2 regions of the Lysinibacillus sp. PWR01 genome follow, and region 2 is predicted to be linked to the other one. Evidence: riboswitches for the same ligand, from Rfam matches in the RefSeq annotation. Region 2 holds a riboswitch; the other holds the start of a gene.

Region 1 (6,754 bases), on a different contig from region 2:
GATGGACAATGGCAGTCGTTTCTAAATGTTTTGATGAATCAATTGAAATATGACCATTATATTTAGCAACAATTTCTTTCACAATAAATAAGCCTTGGCCTCTTAATCTACCATTCTCATGTTTTTTCGTTGAAAATCCTTGCTTAAATATTTGATCAGAATTCGCAATATTTGGCCCTGTATTAGTAATTTTAAATTCATACTGTGCCTCATCTGCTGAACAGCAAATTTTAATTTTACGTTGTTCCTCAGGTAATTCAACAGCAGCATCAATCGCATTATCAATTAAATTAGATAGAATCTTGATTAAATCTGTAGTTTTAATCTTATTAAAGTCATCTTGAGAAATAGTAAAATCCATATCGATATTATGATTTTGAGCCGTTAATTTCTTCGTTTGCAATAATATGGATAAACCTGGATGATCAATATTTAATTTTAATGATTTAATCGCTTGCACTTCTTTCGATAGTGAAGATAAATATTGTTTAGCCTGATCTGTTTTTTCTAATTGTAATAAACCATGTAACACTTGAATATGATTCGTAAAATCATGACGAAGGGACGACACCGAAGTAATCAATGTTTTGATTTCTGCTAGGTACGTGTCCTCTGTAGCTCCAACTTCCTTCGCTACCTCTTTTTGATACCATCTTTGTAAAAATAAAAAAGAACCGATGACAATTAAAATAAGCACACCATTAAAAATAAAATTAAATAAGTTGTCTTCAATGACTTTACCCTTAATACCATTTAGCGTATCTGCACTGATGTCAATGCCTAAATACCCGATAATTTTCCCATTGTCATCTTTGATGGGTGCACCAACCGACAAATAAGACCCATGTACAGAATCATGAATTACCTCTGTGACATAGGTTTCACCGTTATAGGCTTTTTTAACTTGCTTTGCAGGAACAGTACAAATCACCCCAATTCCAAAGCCCTCTTTCATTTCTTTTGGCATCCCCGTAATCATGGCTATTGATACTTCAGGATTGTCCACCTTTAAGGTGTAAACAAATAGTGCCCCTAATTTTATTCTTGCATCATTTAAATAACTTCTTACTTTCCAATAATAATCATTTTCCTGTGGATTATTCAAAAATTGCTGATATGCATCCGTATCAATGGATGCAGCAATAGAATGGGCTGCCTCTAAACTTTGATTGGCAATCGACTCTTCAACGGTCTTTTTTATTTTTACATAGGATGTAAAGATGTTTAAACTTGTAAACAAACATAATAAAATCGTTGATAGAATTAATATTAGTTTTATTTTTCTATTTTTCATAAAAAACGGTACTTCCTCATCTATAAATATTCTAGAATATTATTATATTATAATTAACTCTATTTTTTGTTTGTAAAGCAAACATTGCTTGTATATCCTACATAAATTAAAACACAAAATCAATTTTTATTTTATTCATTCCTAAAATTACACACCGTAACCAATAGTTTAATAATCCTTGACAAGAAAGTAAACTAAAAAGGTAAGTAATAGCGTTTTATGTCTCATTTCCTATTTAAATGGAAAATGAAAAAGGCCACTAAAGCAAAGGTCACAAAAAAGATCAGGTACCGACAATACCTGATCTTCTCTTACATTTGCTTCTTCTTATCCGAAGTACGTGTTTGATCCTGTGGCTTTAAAAACGAAGGTCGTTTCGTATAGCTCTTTGGAGAGGGGCGCAATAATGACTTTCGAAGACTGCCCTTTTCAAAGTCTGCACTAAAGTTTATATAGGGCACTCCTAAGACTTGCATATTAGCCGTATATAGCAGTATGAAAAAGACTGAAATAAAGAAACCAAATAAACCAAAAAACGCAGAAGCCATAATAATGATTAATCGAAAAATACTCATAGCCGTCACAAAGGATTGATTGACCAGTGTAAAAGCAGCAATACTTGAAATGGCAATCACAACAATCATCGAAGGACTTGTAACACCTGCTTTAATGGCAGCATCACCAATAATTAATCCTCCCACAACACTGATTGAGCCACTGATTGCACTTGGTAGACGCAAGTTGGCTTCCCGAAACAATTCAAACATAAATAGCATCATTAATATTTCAAGAATCGTTGGAAAAGGTAGCCCTGTTCTCGACTCAACAACCGTTGCAAGAAGAATAAAAGGAAGCTGCTCTTGATGATAAGTCGTCAACGCAAGCCACAAACCTGGTAATAGCATACTAATTAATATCCCTACAATTCGAAGTAATCGCTCCAGTGAACTGACAATGATTGGATATTCATTATCCTCTGCCGATTTAAAGAGTAGCATAATATTTGTAGGCGTAATTAAAGCATAGGATACGCCATCAATCATTATTAATATTCGCCCATTAATTAATGACTGCAAAGCAAAATCAGGTCTTCCTGTATAATCATGTCTTGGAAGGATGGTTGCTGTCTTTTCGATTGTTTCCATTAACAAATCACCATTGATAACAATATCCGTATCGATTTTTTGTAATTGAAGTCGAATTTGTTCCAGCATATTTAAATTCACAATGTCTTCCATATAAAGGATGGCTACTGTTGTTTTAGAACGCTTGCCAATTTCTAATGTCTCAACACTAAAAGAATTAGTGGGTAATCGTTTTCTTAATAAAGCAATATTAATAAAAACATCTTCAATAAAGTCATCTCTAGGTCCTTTGACCACTAGTTCTAGTGTTGTTTCCCCAGGCTCTCGATTTGGTCTTTTTGAAATATCGCTAGAATAAAGTAACTGATTTTCTTCAAAATACAATAAGACATGGCCTTTATAGACTCTTGTCACTGCATCCTCTTTCGATGAAATCTTTTGTAAATAGGGTATGTGTAAATGCTGTTCGATTTCTTCCTCTAACATGTCCTCAGAGACTTTGCTTAACAAAGATTGAACACGTTGAACAACCACAGTTTGAAGTATTTGCTCATTGACCATTGCATCACAAGTTATCAAATGTACTGTATATTGCTGAAAATTATATTGTTGGAAAATCACATCAGCAGAGCGTTGAAATAGTGATTTCAACATTTTCAAATTGATCATTTGTTCCATTGATGAAATACTTCTCATCTCCTACTGAGCCAGCTCAAGATTAGTACATTTATGAAAACAATCACCTTCAATAAATACACTTAAGCATATTTTTCCCACGGTTGTTCAAAATATTCAAAGAAACAAATGTTGTGACGAGTTATTCAAATTATCCTCATCCAATCATTTTCTTTAGATTCGCCATCTCAATCGCAGACATTGCAGCATCATAGCCTTTATTACCAGATTTCGTGCCTGCTCTTTCAATCGCCTGTTCAATGTTTTCAGTCGTGACAATACCGAAAATAACAGGTACATTCGTTGTTAACGATACATTGGCAATGCCTTTTGCTGATTCATTACAAACATAGTCATAATGAGTTGTAGAGCCACGAATAACGGTACCTAAACCAATAATGGCATCATATTTCTTTGTTTCTGCCAGTTGTTTCGCAATAAAAGGAACTTCAAAAGCCCCTGGAACCCATGCGACATCAATAGATGCGGGATCAACCCCATGGCGTGTTAAACCATCCATTGCTCCATCCAATAATTTGCTTGTAATGAACTCATTAAAACGACCTACAACTACTGCAATTTTTAAATCCGTTCCAATTAATTGTGCTTCAAATGTTTGACCCATTGTTCTTGCTCCTTTTTAAATAGAAATTTTATTTTCATTTGTGGATAACTGATTACGATAAACAACCAATGCTTCTATTGATATCATTTTTAAGCCATGATGTGCCGCGAACTTTGTCAGTTCCTCAAAACGAAGCATTTGCCCATCATCCCCCATAATTTCACAAATAACACCTGCTGGTATACTATGACAAAGCTTCGCCAAATCAACTGTCGCTTCAGTATGCCCTCTCCGTTCTAACACACCATGCTCCTTCGCAATCAGCGGAAAAATATGACCTGGTCGACGAAAATCAGTCGGCTTAGCTTGCTTTTCTATCATTTTCTGTATTGTCAATGCACGCTCAAAGGCGCTAATCCCTGTCGTTGTATCTTCATGGTCAATACTCACCGTAAATGCGGTTTGATGGTTATCCGTATTGCGCTGAACCATCGGATGTAAATCTAGCTTTTGTGCGATCTGTTGCGAAATCGGTGTACAGATTAAACCTCTACCATAGGTTGCCATAAAGTTGATCGTTGCAGGTGTGATGAATTCAGCGAGTGCCAACAGATCTCCTTCATTTTCCCGATCCTCATCATCGACCACCACAATCATGTTGCCTTGCTTTAAATCCTCAATGGCTTCTTCAATTGTATGTAGCACGATTATCATCTCCTCATTCTGTTATTTTAAAAACCATGTTGTGCTAAATAATCTCTCGTAATTGTTGGCGTTACTTGCCCTTTTTTTAGTTGCTGTAAAATATATTTACCAACTAAATCTGTTTCGATATTAACGATTGCTCCAACCCTCTTCATACCTAAAACGGTTTCTTTGTAAGTATGAGGAATGAGTGAAATCGTGACACGATTCGCTTCAACATGAAAAAGGGTTAAGCTTGTGCCATCAATAGTTATGGAACCCTTCGGAATACAAAAGCTTGTTAGTTCTTCTGACATTTCAATATCCATATAAACGGCATTTGCTACTGGACGTATGCGCAAAATTTTACCGACTCCATCAACATGACCAGCAACAAAATGACCGCCAAATCGTCCATTGGCAGGCATGGCACGCTCCAAATTAACAGAATCACCAAGTGCCAGCTGCTGTAAATTTGTTGCTTTGACTGTTTCAGGCATAACATCCATTGTAAGCTGCTGATCAGTAAAATGTGTCACCGTTAAACAAACACCATTGACTGCTATACTGTCGCCAAGCCTGACATCCTCCGCTATCATGGCTGATTGAACCGTAATTTTCATACTGTCCCAATCGCTTTGCATAGCTTTTACGACACCAATATCCTCTACAAGCCCTGTAAACATTTCATCACCTACTCTACTTTATTAGCACTTCTATCCTTCACTTTTGAAGTTTTATCCGTCATTTCTGAAATTCTATCCACCTGTTTTTGTGTTTTATCCTTCTCCCTTCACTAATTAACAATAAATAAAAAAATAAAAACCCCTTTCATCAAAGGGGTTTTGGGAGTATAAGACATCAACAAATAAGCCTACTTGAAAACGATTTTTTCCATAGACTGTCATCTCATTTGTTCTTCTCCCATCCAGACTATCACTGTCGGTTTTGGATTTGCACCAAATCAGCTTGCGCTCACGGACTTTGAATTGCTTCATCACCGCCGATTGGGAATTTCACCCTACCCCGAAGAACATCTTCTATTCGATTGTAGCTAAATAAAAAAACTTCCCAAAAGATGATTGGGAAGTGGCGTAATAAATGCATAGTCAAATAAACCTTCTAAATTAGAATCAATTTAAAAAGCTCGCATTTTTACCCTTCTCCCATCCAGACTGTCACTGTCGGTTTTGGATTTGCACCAAATCAGCTTGCGCTCACGGACTTTGAATTGCTTCATCACCGCCGATCGGGAATTTCACCCTACCCCGAAGGATACTTTTATTTAGCTAGTCTTACGATAACACTATTTTATTATATTATCCATCCTTCTTTTTAAATTTTTTTCGTCATATAAATTTTAAGCAGCTCTGACGTGACTTGATAAATGTAAAAGAAATTATTAAAATGATGACATTTAACTTGTTTGTGAAACTTCTCAATCAAAAAAACGTTCCTTTACAGGTGACTATTCAGTCTAACAGTTTGGAGGTCATTTCCTTGACATTTTTAAAAAATATACCGTTTAAGCAAGGTGTTTTCTATGCCTTATTAGCACTCTGTTGTGGAATTTCAATTGTTTTCGTCCATCATAATGAACAATTTTATGATCGACCGATAGCGGAAGTAATACAGGTGAACGTCACAGAATCGGAACCGATGACAGATATGTATGAGAATGAGGATGAATTGTTTACACAGGAAATTACGGCCATGATCAAAAATGGACAGTATAAGGGGCAATCCATTCATTTGATGAATGACTATTCTTCTTCTGGTGCTTTTGATCAAAAATACCATGTAGGCAATGAAATCTTTGTCACCATAGATAATCACGCAACACAATCAGGGTTAACAGGTACCATCCTCGATTTAAAACGTGATCAAACCATGATCATGATTGCGTGGATTTTTATTTTTGCCTTACTCATTATAGGCAAAAGACAGGGCTTGTTTTCTATCATTAGTTTGGTTGTCAATGCCTTGATCTTATCATTTGCATTAGATCTTTATGTTACACATGGGGGCGTAAGTCTGTTATTCGTTAGTGGTATTTGTGCCCTGTTATTTACCATTATTTCGCTCCTACTTATTAGCGGATTGAATACAAAAACGTATGTAGCCATTGTGTCCACACTTTTAGGAACCATTATAGCACTTATCATTAGCTCAATTGTGATGTGGTTGACAGGTGAAAATGGTCTTCGTTATGAAGAAATGCAATTTTTAACACGGCCCTATCGCACAGTCTTTATGGCAGGTTTATTTATTGGCTCACTTGGGGCTGTCATGGACGTCTCTATTACGATGGCTTCCTCCATATTTGCTTTATATGAACAAGACCCTTCTATTTCTGTGAAGGCACTTAAAACTTCAGGGCATGAAATTGGTAAAGATATCATGGGTACGATTACAAGTATTTTATTCTTTGCCTACCTTTGCGGCTCCATA
Region 2 (6,754 bases):
GATATTATGATGCCTGAAAAAGATGGGCTAGAAGTGTGTGCGGAAATTCGAGAACGCGCAGCAACACCGATTATTTTATTAACTGCAAAAGGCGAAGAAGCGAATCGTGTACAAGGCTTTGAGCTTGGCGCAGATGACTATATTGTAAAACCATTTAGTCCTCGTGAGGTTGTTTTACGTGTGAAGGCTATTTTACGCCGTTCACAAGCTTTCTCACCAACGACGAATGCATCCTCTTCAAAAGATTTGGTGGTGTTCCAGCATTTAATGATTGATCACGACGCACACCGTGTAACAGCAGAGGGGATTGAGGTCAATTTAACACCAAAAGAGTATGAATTACTGTACTTTTTAGCGAAATCGCCAGACAAAGTATTTGACCGTGAACAACTACTAAAAGAAGTATGGCATTATGACTTCTTTGGTGATTTACGTACAGTGGATACACATGTAAAACGGTTACGTGAAAAGCTCAACCGAGTTTCTGAAAACGCTGCTAAAATGATTGTGACAGTTTGGGGCGTTGGATACAAATTTGAGGTTGTCAATGAATAGAATATGGAATAGTGTTGTCGGGAAGCTATGGGTAACCATATTGCTTCTCGTTTCATTTGTATTATTTGTTTTCACGGTATTAATGCTTGAATTTCTTCAAAATTATCATATGCAGCAAGCAGAAATTTCATTGCGTCAGACAGCTGCAACAGTGGCAAGTATAGTAGATGACAATGAAACAGCAGAATCTACTTCGGAATTATTAAAAGATATTTTACCTACAGGGACCAATGCATTGATCGCGATAAGCCATGTTGAAGTATCCTTTGCAATGCAGGAGGGTGTCAACAAAAAAGAAATACAAGATACTATTTTAGCCAATAAATCTTTTCATGAAGTGTTTCAATCAGATGAACCCATTATTAAAGAAATGATGATGCCTTCTTCTACTGATCAAGAAAAGATGGAATCGTATGTCGTACTTGGTTTCCCCCTAAATGTTGAAAATGCAGTACATGGAGCTGTCTTCATCTATCAAAGCCCAGATGCGCTACATAAAACGTCTAAGGAAACAACGAAAATTGTCTTTTTAGCTGCCTTCATAGCATTTGTGCTGACGACATTCTTCGCATTTTTCCTTTCTTCACGTATTACTTCGCCATTAAGAAAAATGCGTGAGTTGGCTTTTGAAATTGCGAAAGGAAATTTTGAAGCGAAAATGCCTACAACGCAAAATGATGAAATTGGTCAACTTGCCGTTGCCTTCAACCAAATGGGTCGTCAATTAAAGCACAATTTAGAGGTTATCAATCAAGAAAACGAACAGCTTTCGAATATTTTGACATCTATGACAGATGCAGTGATTACCTTTAACCGTGATCGTACAATATTATTAAGTAACCCACCAGCAGAACGTTTAATGCAAAAGTGGTTTGTGAATAAAGGCTCGCAAAGTGCAAAGCCTATCCCCCCAGAGCTGTATCATATGCTTGATCATGTGCTGATGTTTGAGGATAAACTAGAAGAGGAAATTGAAATGGATGGCAACTACTATACATTTACGATTAGTCCTCTTTATAGTGGTGAAATGATACGTGGGGCTGTGGCTGTTATTCGTGATATGACTGAACAACATCGCTTAGAAAAACTAAGATCCGATTTTATCGCCAATGTTTCTCACGAACTACGGACACCGATTGCCATGCTACAAGGTTACTCTGAAGCATTAATGGACGATGATTTTATTCAGGATCAGGAAGAGCGTAATGAGATTACCAAAATTATTTATGATGAATCGAAGCGAATGGGTCGCCTTGTGACAGATCTATTAGATTTGGCACGCATGGAATCAGGGCATATGACGCTTTATAAAGATGAATTACCGATCAATTCGACATTCGAGCGTATTACACAAAAATTTGCTCAGGTAGCAAAGGAAAAGCACGTTCGTCTGCAATTTGACAGTGAATTTAATGACGAGGCCATGATTAATATTGATGAGGATCGGATTGAACAAGTGCTTACAAATTTAGTCGATAATGCACTTAGACATACAGATGAAGGGTCTGTGACTGTAAAAATCGAGCAGGAGCCGACATTTGCTAAAATATCTGTTCAAGATACAGGGCATGGCATTCCTCAGGATGACTTACCATATGTCTTTGAACGCTTTTACAAAGCCGATAAGGCACGTACCCGTTCCAAAGGTGGAACTGGTCTCGGCTTAGCCATTGCTAGAAATATTGTGAAGGCACACTCAGGTAATATTATGGTAGACAGTGTGCTGAAAGAGGGTACGACCTTCACGTTTTATTTACCGTTCGATTAATAACATGTATTGCTATTAATTGGCTGTAACTTCTATGAATGTAAGACGACAAATATTATAGAACGGGGGTGGAGTGCTTTGAATGACTCCGTGTTCCATCGACTATACGATGCATATCACCAAGACGTGTTTCAGTTTTTAATATATTTAGTAAAAAACCGTACACTTGCCGAAGATTTAGCACATGAAGTTTATGTACGAGTGTTGCGCTCATATGATCAATTTGCAGGGAATAGTAGTGAGAAAACATGGCTATTTGCTATTGCCAAAAATGTAGCGATTGATCATTTTAGAAAGCAAGCTGTACGCCAAAAGCATTCACATGATTTCTTTGACTGGGAAACGGAACAGCTCCATTCAACCACACCATCACCGGAAGATATGCTACAGGCCAGTGATGAATTTATGCAGGTAGAATCAGCACTTGAAAACTGTACAGGCGACCAAAAAATGGTCATTATAATGCGCTATTTTCAGGACTTATCGATCGCAGAAACAGCGCAAATACTAGATTGGACAGAAGCTAAGGTAAAAACGACCCAGCATCGAGCCATTAAATTTTTAAGGCAACAGCTACAGCCGATTAGAGAACAGGAGGCGAAACGGCAATGACGCATAAGCCATTTGATGATGAACAGCTTGAATATGTATTGAACAATGCCCCTAAGCTTTCTGACCACCGTTCAAAAGAAGAAATATTAAATCGGTTAATGGCAGATGCTCGCTTGCAGGATAATAGTCACCTTCAAGAAGCGATACAACAACCTATAGTGAATGAAGAAGCACGACAAGAAAGTAAACCTTTGAGCCAAGATGAACGACCATCACGATCTAAGTTCCGAAAAATGCCGATTTTTACGAGTGTAGCAGCAGTTTTCGCGCTAACGGTACTCGTTGGCTCCATGTTCATGAATAATGACGCTAGCCAAAAAGATCTAGCTAGTACTCCAGAAACGGCTAATTACGCTACTTTACAGGAAGATCGTTCTGCTAAAGACGCTGCTACGCAGGATGAAGCGCTTCAATCCAGTATTGTATCGGAGCATGAGCGCATGTTATCTTTACGGTCATCTGTCTATGAGGAAGATGTGAAAGATGCTGTCGTTTTCCGTATTGGTTTAGCAGGACGTGATGCGGAAAGTGTTCCAATGACATATGTGATACCAAATGAGCGTGTAGCAACTGATTTTGGAACAGAAAAACCTTCTACCTTACAGATGTATGAGAAATACGCTCCTCAAATTGATGAAGAAGCCAAAGGTTTTACAGATTATCATCCTTTTAAAGGTGAACTGAAGGAGAAGGAAGACAAGCTTGTCCACGTTTTACCAAAGGACAATGACTATGATGTTGCTTCAGCTACCGTCAATGAGTACAAAGGAACTTTGGAAGATACATTCTCAGATTCTGAATATACGGAAGTGGAGATTCAAAATGAAGATGGCACACCTTATGAGTTTTCTCAAGAGGGCGAGCCAAGCCAAGCTATGTCATTAACAAACGCCAAACATTTTAATTATTATTTATACCAAGATGGTAATGGTGCGGAATATCTGTCACCAGATTTCCGTCAAACATTTGTAAATGTTACAGAGGCACTTACACTCATGAAAAACAAAAATGATGATGTTTATGTAACAGTTGTTCCTGAAAACGTGACTTATACCGTGAAAGAGGAAGCGGAAGGTGTCGTCGTTACATTTGATATCCCCTTAGATTTAGCATCGATGGAGCCAATCCGCGCCACGCAATTGATTGAGGCCATGATGTTAACTGCCGCTGGCTTTGGCCAACAATTACGCTTAGATAATGTGGTCCAAGAAAGCTGGGAAGGATTCGATTTGAAAACGTATTTGCCAAAGCCTGTGGGGCCAAATAAACAATATATGCCTTAGTCAAAAATGGAGCATTCCTGTAGCATGGAATGCTCCATTTTTATAATACATACAAATCTAATCGGATTTTTTTAAGCAGAACTATTTACTTTTTCTTGATAATTAATTATAGTAAGGTTGTAGTATAAAATAATATGATTCATCTTCGGGGCAGGGTGAAAATCCCGACCGGCGGTAATAGAGTGGTAAACCGTTAATGTTTTTCATTAACTCGAATGGTTTATGCTACACTCTTCAGCCCGCGACCTGTGCAAATTTATTTGCATGGCTGACTTGGTGTGATTCCAAGGCCGACAGTTAAAGTCTGGATGGGAGAAGATGGAGGTACGATCGTCATTCATTGTTATGAAGTGAACTATAGCCGAGCGCTTTTTTGTAGGGCTTTTTAAACAGTGCTCAAAAAATAGTTTATATTGACGCTTATTCGTCATGCCTTTCTCCCTTGTGCTTTTTCATGCATAAGGGTTTTTTCATGCTAACAATTGAAAGATCGTCACCTTTCTTCTTGCGAGATTGAATCAGCAAAGAGGAGAGAGTTTTCTATGAAGAAGAATGTTAAACTTCAATCGTTTATTACGATTGGTATGCTGAGCAGTATTTCGTTTTTATTAATGCTTTTTAATTTCCCAATTCCGCCGTTCCCAGCATTTTTGGAAGTGGACTTTAGTGATATGCCTGCATTAATAGCAGCCATCACAATGGGGCCTGTAGCTGGTATTTTAGTAGAGTTATTTAAAAATGTATTGGATTGGATTTTCTCAGGAACGCCAACAGGTGTGCCAGTAGGTCATATTGCTAACTTTACAACAGGTATTTTATTTATTTTACCAGTAAGCTTTATTTTTAATCGCTTTAAAACAATTGCTGGTCTTGTTGGAGGTTTAGCAACAGGTACAGTCGTAATGGCAGTAGGCATGAGTATTTTAAACTATGTAGTATTTTTACCGATGTACACATACTTCTTAGGAATGGAACCTGTTGTAGGTGACTCACTTTATAAAATGATTGTCGCTGGGATTTTACCATTTAACATTGTGAAAGGTATTTTATTAACGGCTATTATGGCGTTTTTATTTACTACAATGCGCAAATGGATCGACCGTCAGCGTTCTATCTATATATCAAAATAATATACGCTAACCTCGGGTGAATATACCCGAGGTTTTTTGTTGAAGAAATGATGGATAGGGTTTAAGGTGTAACGGATAAATTACTAAAAGGAACGGATAGAAAGGCAAAACTAACGGATAAACATAGAAAAAAGTAATGGAGTAAGCTAGCTATCTAGTACTTTATCATTATGACCTAGTCGAAAGCTATATTTTCATGTAAAATAGGGAAGAGTTTAGAATGTTTGAGGAGTTTGAAGAGATGAGTGAACAAAAGGGACAGTGGTCTAGTAAATTAGGATTTATTCTAGCATCAGCGGGTGCTGCAATTGGACTAGGGGCAATTTGGAAACTACCCTATGTAACGGGACAAAGTGGTGGAGGAGCGTTTTTCCTAATCTTTGTGTTATTTACCTTATTAATAGGGTTACCAATGCTATTGTCCGAGTATGTTTTGGGACGTGGTACACAATCGGAGGCTGTAACGGCATATAAAAAAATCGCTCCGACAAAGCCAGGCTGGGCTTGGATTGGTCGAATGGGTGTACTAGGTTGTTTTTTATTATTAACTTTTTATAGTGTAGTTGGAGGTTGGATCTTTATTTATAGCGGGCTCGGTGTTGCTGGCGCTGTAATCGATCCAGCAGTAGATCCAGCTGAGCTATTTGGAAAAATTATAGGTACGCCTTGGATTACGCTAGTTGGTTTAGTGTTGTTTACATTAGCCAATGTACTTGTGATTTCGTTAGGTGTACAAAATGGGATCGAAAAGGCCAATAAATGGATGATGCCGCTACTCTTTATAATGTTCATTGTCCTTGTTGTGCGCGCTGTTACATTGGATGGGGCAATGGAGGGCGTAAAATTCTTCTTATGGCCTGATTTCTCGAATATTACTGGAAAGGCATTATTAGAAGCGCTGGGGCAATCGTTCTTTGGGTTAGCAGTAGGATTCTCTTGTCTTGTTACATATAGTTCCTATCTAAAAAAAGATGTAAGTCTGCCCAATTCAGCAGGTTCTGTTGTGCTGTTAACTGTGCTAGTTTCATTTTTAGCAGGATTAGCGATTTTCCCTGTTGTGTTCGCCTTTGATTTAGAGCCAGCAGCGGGTCCAGGTTTGCTATTTATGGTGCTACCAACAGCTTTCAGTCAAATGCCATTCGGTGAAGTATTTTTAGCGATGTTTTTATTACTATTTTTATTTGCTACATTAACGTCATCATTTAGTTTATATGAAATTATTGTCGCGGCATTTATGGAACATAGTCAGAAATCCCGTCCAATGTGGACACTTTTACTTGGTATAGTCGTATTTATTGCAGCTATTCCAGCAGCACTTTCTTCTAGTGTTTTATCGGATGTAACGATTTTTGAGAAAAGTATTTTTGATGCAACTGATTTTCTAGTGTCAAACATCATGCTTCCAT

What was found. Region 2 has a riboswitch for FMN ahead of ACEVFT_RS09220 (ECF transporter S component). Riboswitches for the same ligand answer to the same signal wherever they lie in the genome.
Region 1: it holds a riboswitch for FMN, as region 2 does, so the genes downstream of both, ribE (riboflavin synthase) here and ACEVFT_RS09220 (ECF transporter S component) in region 2, are expected to answer to the same signal.

What each region holds. Positions count from the first base shown of each region.
Region 1 covers NZ_JBHERJ010000016.1:52,377-59,130, forward strand. Annotated here, with positions in the region: gene ACEVFT_RS02110 (ATP-binding protein) at 1-1,294, opposite strand, end outside; gene ACEVFT_RS02115 (spore germination protein) at 1,606-3,057, opposite strand; gene ribH (6,7-dimethyl-8-ribityllumazine synthase) at 3,212-3,679, opposite strand; gene ribB (3,4-dihydroxy-2-butanone-4-phosphate synthase) at 3,695-4,324, opposite strand; gene ribE (riboflavin synthase) at 4,351-4,989, opposite strand; FMN riboswitch at 5,216-5,341, opposite strand; FMN riboswitch at 5,458-5,583, opposite strand; gene ACEVFT_RS02135 (YibE/F family protein) at 5,804-6,754, shown strand, end outside.
Region 2 covers NZ_JBHERJ010000047.1:361,649-368,402, forward strand. Annotated here, with positions in the region: gene ACEVFT_RS09200 (response regulator transcription factor) at 1-555, shown strand, start outside; gene ACEVFT_RS09205 (ATP-binding protein) at 548-2,323, shown strand; gene sigX (RNA polymerase sigma factor SigX) at 2,402-2,935, shown strand; gene ACEVFT_RS09215 (RNA polymerase subunit sigma) at 2,932-4,218, shown strand; FMN riboswitch at 4,356-4,542, shown strand; gene ACEVFT_RS09220 (ECF transporter S component) at 4,761-5,348, shown strand; gene ACEVFT_RS09225 (sodium-dependent transporter) at 5,590-6,754, shown strand, end outside.